DNA from 2 places in the Agarivorans albus genome. Region 2 is predicted to be linked to the other one. Evidence: predicted binding sites of a transcription regulator. Region 2 holds the regulator's gene; the other holds the start of a gene.

Region 1 (3,735 bases), 320 kb from region 2:
CCAAGTGATATTATGGAAGCAGACTAAGTTTTTGCAGCTAATAGTAAAAAGCTCCGCATTGCGGAGCTTTTTGGTTTTAGGCTACCTTGGCTTCTAGGTAGTTAATGATATCGTTAGACTCGTATAACCATTCTACTTGGTCGCCATCTTCAATGCGTAAACAAGGCACTTTTCTTGAACCGCCTTGGGCCACCAACTCTTCAAGATATTCTGGCTGCGCCTTAATATCGCGTAAGCCAATACTTATTCCATTACGTTTCATCGAGCGACGTACTTTTACGCAAAATGGGCAAGCCGGCAGCTGATAAAGGTGTAAACCTTGGGTTTTTTGATCAATGACAGCCTGCTCCTCAGCACTTCTTTTTACGCCCTTAGGCGAAAATACTGCGTTAAGTAACAATATAATGCGGCCTAAAATCCAACGAACTAGTTTCATTATTACAACCTTGCTAACAATTTGCGGCTGAGTTTAACACAATCAGTGCTCAGCAAAAGCCTTACTAAAACACCAATGTAGTAATGCCCAGCACCAAAAACAAAATAGCAGTAACACGATGAATTAGAGTCATAGGCAATTTCTCTACGCCAAGCTTACCCAGCAGCACTACTGGCACGTTGGCTAGGCACATTCCGATGGTAGTGCCGGTAATTACCATAAACATTGAGTCATACTTGGCTGCTAAAATCACAGTCGCAACCTGGGTTTTGTCACCAATCTCGGCAATAAAAAACAAGATGAGCGAGGCCAAAAAGGGGCCGTATTTGAGTAGCTTGTTATCGTCTTCATCTATTTTGTCTGGCACTAACACCCAAAGCGCCATGGCAATAAATGAGAAGCCAACTAACCAACGTAAAATCTCAGGGTTTAGCCATTGCTGCACTAACGAGCCAAACCAAGCAGCAGCTGCATGGTTAAGTAGAGTTGCAATAATAATACCGGCAATAATTGGCAGAGGTTTTTTGAATTTGCAGGCGAGCAGAAGAGCAAGCAGTTGAGTTTTATCGCCTATCTCGGCAATGGCTACGGCAGTAATTGAAGTGAATAAAGCTTCCATTGGATTTCTTGTATGAGGCGAGCGAATAAACCAATGCACACAACGCAGCTCACCTCTTTATGGCGTTAATGTGCATTTGGTCTTGCTAGGCCAATAAAGGCTGCATTTACCATAGTGATGAGCACTAAGTATGTTGATAAATGCCCCATACCTTATTGATATGGGCAGCTACTCCCCAAAAGCGCGCTGAATATACCCAAAAGCCCTACTAAAGGCAATGGTTTAGCCGCCGATGCGTTTAGTTTTGTAGTCTTTCTGCTTAAGCCAAACCTCTAGCTTGTCGCGTTGGTCACCTTGGATCTCGATAACGTAATCTTTTACGCTGCCACCTACGCCGCAATGTTTTTTCATATCTTTACATAAGGTTTTTAATTCTGCTTCGGCTAAACCAAAGCCAGTTAAGCAGGTAACCCCTTTGCCTTTTCTACCTTTAGTTTCTCTACGCAGCTTAATAGTACCGTCTGTTTCAGGCACTTGTTCAGCTTGCTGCTCTGGTTCAATGCGGCCTTGGTCTGTTGAGTAAACCAGTTGCGAAAGTTGGTCTTTGAATGACATCTTCAATCTACCTTATACCTAAGTTGTGCTGATGGTAGCGTATTTATTCAGGCGGTTTCAAAAAATAGCGATAAATATTTCTCACAAAAATACAAAGCTATCTATAAGCGTTTGATTTAGATCAACACGGAACAGTGATGTGTGTCGCACAATGAAATCAAATGAAAATCATTATTATTTAGACTTAGGTATGGAGGTTCCATGTCATTGGATGAAATAGCCACTGGTCAAAAGGCGCAAATATTGAGCTTAAATGGCTTACCGCGCACAATGCGCAAAAAGCTTATGTCGTTGGGTATTTTACCTAATACGACCTTAACCATTGTAAGGCGCGCTCCACTTGGGGATCCTATCCAAGTATCTGCACCTGGAATCAACCTTGCCCTAAGTAATGGCCAAGCAAAAGCGATTGAGGTGGATAGTCTATGAACAAACATATGATAGCCACCGTAGGTAATCCTAATAGCGGTAAAAGTACCTTGTTTAACGCTTTAACCGGCAGTAAACAAAAAGTAGGTAACTTTAGCGGGATAACTGTAGACAAAAAGTCTGGCTGGATCCGCCAAGCCGACTGGCAAGCAGAAGTTGTAGACTTACCCGGTGTGTACAACATTGACCCGCAGCTTGATAAAAGCTCATTAGATGAACGAATTGCTTGTGAGTTTTTGCAGTCTGAGCCACTAGACCTAGTAATTAATGTGATTGATGCCAGCGCTGTGGAGCGTAGCCTATATTTAAGCATTCAGCTTAAGGAGCTTGGCTTACCAGTGGTGTTGGTGCTAAATAAAATGGACACAGCTAAAGCTAAGCTACTTAATATTAAGGTGAAGCAGTTTAGCGAACAGTTTAATTTGCCTGTGGTGTGCTTGTCAGCCACCTCTAAAAAGCAAGTGAATGACTTTAAGCGCAACTTGCCAAAATTAATGGAGCAAGCCCAGCAAGCTCCCGCTTTAAGCTTGGAATACCCAACGGAAATTGAAGCCTTTACCACCGAGTGGCAGCAAAAGCTTGGCTTAAACAAAGGGCAAGTTCTGCGTTTAATTGAGCATGATCCATGGTTAACCGAGCAACTAGACCCTGATTTACAGCTAGAGGTGGGCCAAGCGCTGGGTCAATTTACAACAACTGACGTTGATTTAGAGCTCGCTGATAGCCGCTATAGCTTTATCTACCAACTTACCCAAAGCTGTATCAGTAAAAAAGGCCAGCTAAGCCGCGATTATTCCGAGCTACTGGACAAAGTATTGCTTAACCGTTGGGTTGGTATTCCGGCCTTTTTAGGTGTTATGTACTTAATGTTCATGTTTGCCATTAACGGTGGCGCGGTGTTTATCGATTTTTTCGATATTACAGCGGGTACTATTTTTGTTGATGGCGTGAGCGAACTGTTAGCCAGTGTTGGTGCGCCAGAATGGGCGAGCATTGTATTGGCTAGTGGTGTAGGGGTAGGCATACAAACCGTAGCAACCTTTATTCCTGTAATTGCTTGTTTGTATCTGTTTTTAGCCTTGTTAGAAAGCTCAGGTTACTTAGCGCGTGCAGCCTTCGTTGTAGACCGCGCTATGCAAGTTATCGGCTTACCTGGTAAAGCATTTGTGCCAATGCTAATGGGCTTTGGTTGTACCGTGCCGGCCATTATGGCTACTCGAGTACTAGAAAAACACCGTGAACGGGTGCTTACCTCAGCAATGAGCCCGTTTATGTCTTGTGGTGCACGTTTACCCGTATATGCCTTGTTTGTTGCAGCGTTTTTCCCCGAGCAAGGGCAGAACATGGTGTTTGCTTTGTATATTGTGGGCATTATCGCTGCGATTATTACCGGTTTGCTGCTTAAGTACACTCTGCTACCTGGCACAGCTCAAGACTCTGTATTAGAGCTGCCAGACTATCAGTTCCCAACAGTGTTTGGGGTACTATTGCTTACTTGGCAAAAAGTGCGAGGCTTTATTGTTGGCGCCGGTAAAACCATTGTTTTAGTGGTAGCGATATTAAGTGTTCTTAATCACGTTGGTACCGGCGGTGAGTTGGATGCTGAAGGTCAAGAGCACTCGATATTATCCCGCGCTAGTCAGTTTGTTACGCCGGTATTTGGCCCCATGGGCATCGAGCAAGATAACTGGCCAGC
Region 2 (3,735 bases):
TAGCAGTGGCTGGAATTGTTACTCCTTATATGGCTGCTATCGGTATGTCATTATCGTCTTTAGCGGTACTCACTAATTCCTTAAGGTTAAACAAGCAATGAGTATTATATTTGTCTTGATCCCCATCGCCCTGATCTTTGTATGTGTAGGAATTGGTATATTTTTCTGGGCTGTTAAAAGCGAACAATTTGAAGATTTAGACCGCCAAGGTATCAACATTTTGTTTGATGATAAGAACAAAACCAAACAAGACAATGATCCTACAGACTGATTTTGTAGCAGCTTTTATCACCGGCTTATTAGGCGCCACACACTGCATAGCAATGTGTGGCGGCATCGCATGCATACTAGGTTCTCGTGCTAATAACTCTTCCAATAAACTTTTAGTAAGTATCGGTTTTAACCTAGGTCGGATCCTAAGCTACTCTATTGCCGGCGCTATTGTTGCTGGTTCCATACAAGCAATTAGCCAAGTTCATCAATCGTTTTATATGCTAGTAGCTTTACAATGGTTCGCAGCGATAATGCTCATTTTACTGGGTATCCACCTTACTCGATGGTGGTCAATTCTCACGCCAGTGGAACAACTTGGCAAAGGTTTGTGGTCAAAGGTGCAGCCTAAAGCAAGTAAGATGTTGGCACTGCAACACCCAGCAGCCAGTTTACCATTAGGCATGTTATGGGGTTGGCTACCTTGCGGTTTGGTTTATTCAACATTGGTATTAAGTGCTAGCCAGGCTCATTGGCTAAACGGAGCGGGCGTGATGTTTAGTTTTGGTTTAGGTACGTTTAGTGTGATGCTGTTAGCCGTATTACTGGGCCAGCAACTAACTAAACTAATGACAAATCGCGTATTACAAGTTTGTTCTGGACTGAGTGTTTTGAGTTTAGGGATCTACCAAGTTGTTACATTGTTGTAGCAATAGATCTAGAAAATTTATTACATAAAGAGTAGAATTGCCTCGAACTCCTATAGCATAGTTTGAGTATGAGCATTAACCCAAAAGCTAGTCAAAGAATCCAAACTGGTGGTTGTGAAATTCACTGCCAAGATTGCAGTATCGCCCAGTTATGTATCCCTTTCTCTCTTAATGAGACCGAGCTAGATCGCTTAGATAGCATTATCGAGCGTAAAAAGCCTATTCAGAAAGGCGAAGAAATATTTGCTGCAGGCGATAAGCTAAAAAGCTTATACGCCATTCGCTCAGGTACAATTAAGTCCTACACCATTACTGAACAAGGTGATGAACAGATCACCGGTTTTCACTTAGCTGGCGACCTAGTTGGCTTTGATGCCATTAACAGCCAAGAGCACCCTAGTTTTGCTCAGGCACTTGAAACATCAATGGTATGTGAAATTCCTTTCGACACCATGGATGAATTGTCTGCCACAATGCCTAAGTTACGCCGTCAAATGATGCGCTTAATGAGTAATGAAATTGTTGCAGACCAAGAAATGATTTTGCTACTAAGCAAAAAGAATGCAGAAGAACGTTTAGCTGCCTTTATTTACGGTTTATCACAACGCTTTTCGGAGCGAGGTTTTTCTCCAAGAGAATTTCGTCTGACTATGACTCGTGGTGATATCGGTAATTATTTAGGGCTAACTGTAGAAACCATTTCCCGTTTACTTGGTCGTTTCCAAAAAGCAGATATGATTGCAGTAAAAGGTAAATACATTTCAATCACTGATCGTGATGCACTACGCCAACTAGCTGGTACTAAACAAAGCTAAGTACCTAATAACACTGACCTGATTTACATCAATCTATCGAAAGAAATCTAGGTCAGTGTTAACTATATCTAATTTATTCCTACCAAATTAAGCTAAAGTTAAGTAGCTATTCCAGAAGATTCTAGGAGCTGCTTTATGATTAAGTATCGTAATATTTTAGTGGTCATCGACCCTCTTCACGACACCCAGGCGGCCTTGTCTCGTGCTGTTTTTCTTGCGCAGAAAGAAGACAAAGCAAAAATCAAAGCTCTACTTACTATTTACGACTTTTCTTACGAGATGACATCCATGTTATCTGGAGAAGAGCGCGAAGCTATGCGTTCAGGAGTGATAGAAGAACGTAATGTTTGGCTAAATGAAGTAATAGCTGCAACAAACACTGCTGGGATAGAAATAGAAACCAAAGTAGTTTGGAACAATCGCTTATACGAAAGTGTCATTGAAGAAGTTCTCGACTTTGGTCACGACCTAGTCGTTAAAGCGACACACCCGCACCCTACTTTACAGTCGATTATTTTTACCCCGAACGATTGGCATATTTTGCGTAAATGCCCCACTCCAGTGTTAATGGTAAAAGAACATGACTGGCCAACCGAGGGTAAAATTGTTGCTGCGATCCACGCAGGAGCAGAAGATGAAGAGCACCACAAATTAAACGAGCGAATCGCTAACGAAGCAAAAGACCTAAGTAAGTTGCTAGACGCAAATTTACATGTGGTAACTGCCTATCCTGCAGCACCGGTAAATATTGCGATAGAGCTGCCAGACTTTGATCCGCTTAAGTACAATAAGAACGTCATGGAGTTTCATAAAACCGCGCTTAACAAATTTGTTGAAGAACAATTTGAGCAAGTGGTCACCACACACCTTGAGGAAGGTTTACCTGACGATGTAATCCCTGAAGTAGCAAACGAGATAGATGCAGAAATTGTTATTTTGGGTACCTCAGGTAGAAGCGGGTTTAGTGCTGCACTTATTGGCAATACCGCTGAACACGTTATCGACCAATTAGACTGCGATTTATTGGCGCTTAAACCGCAAAATTTTGTCAGTCCTTTTCAAAAATAGATAAAGCTAAACTGACGTTAAACATTGCTTAAGCAAAGCGGGGTTATATAATAGCCCCGCTTTTTTATTGGGAACACACTATGTCAGTTACAGCAAAACAACAATACAACCACAACAAGCTACAAAAGCGAATTCGACGTCATGTTGGACAAGCTATTGCCGACTACAACATGATTGAAGATGGCGACAAAATAATGGTTTGTTTATCCGGTGGTAAAGACAGTTATGCAATGCTAGACATACTATTAAACCTACGCGCCCATGCTCCGATAAACTTTGATGTAGTTGCTGTCAATCTAGATCAAAAACAACCGGGTTTCCCAGAGCATATTTTGCCTGAATATCTAAAAGGCTTAGATATTGAATACAAAATCGTAGAAGAAGACACTTATTCGATAGTTAAAGACAAAATACCAGAAGGGAAAACAACTTGTTCACTGTGTTCGCGTTTGCGTAGGGGCATTTTGTATAGAACAGCCACTGAACTAGGAGCGACCAAAATCGCCTTAGGCCATCACCGAGACGACATATTAGAAACTTTATTTTTGAATATGTTCCATGGAGGCAAACTTAAAACCATGCCACCGAAGTTGGTTAGCGATGATGGCAAACATGTAGTTATTCGCCCTATGGCTTATTGTAAAGAAAGCGATATGGAAAAATATGCAGAGCTGAAATCCTTTCCAATCATTCCTTGTAACCTTTGTGGTTCCCAAGAAAACCTACAACGCCAAGCGATTAAGCAAATGCTTAACGATTGGGAAAAGCGTTTTCCCGGCCGAATCGAATCGATGTTTAGATCGGTCCAAAATGTAGTTCCTTCACACCTACTCGACCATCAACAATTCGACTTTAAATCAATAAATCGAGATAGTGGAATTATTGATGGTGGTGATATTGGCTTTGATGCGCCAGAGTTAGAAGACCAGCCA

What was found. The regulator FNR, encoded in region 2, switches genes on or off when oxygen is low (the NO sensors DNR and NnrR bind a similar motif). The targets are predictions, from matches to a motif close to TTGATCTAGATCAA.
Region 1: K5620_RS09415 (FeoA family protein) is a predicted target of FNR. The motif match lies at 1,722-1,735, and genes of this name have one in related genera.

What each region holds. Positions count from the first base shown of each region.
Region 1 is NZ_AP023032.1:2,042,883-2,046,617, forward strand. It holds gene fadR (fatty acid metabolism transcriptional regulator FadR) at 1-27, shown strand, start outside; gene K5620_RS09400 (glutaredoxin family protein) at 77-436, opposite strand; gene K5620_RS09405 (TMEM165/GDT1 family protein) at 501-1,055, opposite strand; yybP-ykoY riboswitch at 1,068-1,234, opposite strand; gene K5620_RS09410 (translation initiation factor) at 1,278-1,610, opposite strand; gene K5620_RS09415 (FeoA family protein) at 1,812-2,039, shown strand; gene feoB (Fe(2+) transporter permease subunit FeoB) at 2,036-3,735, shown strand, end outside.
Region 2 is NZ_AP023032.1:2,362,276-2,366,010, forward strand. It holds gene K5620_RS10840 (heavy metal translocating P-type ATPase) at 1-101, shown strand, start outside; gene ccoS (cbb3-type cytochrome oxidase assembly protein CcoS) at 98-271, shown strand; gene K5620_RS10850 (sulfite exporter TauE/SafE family protein) at 255-920, shown strand; gene fnr (fumarate/nitrate reduction transcriptional regulator Fnr) at 989-1,735, shown strand; gene uspE (universal stress protein UspE) at 1,871-2,803, shown strand; gene ttcA (tRNA 2-thiocytidine(32) synthetase TtcA) at 2,884-3,735, shown strand, end outside.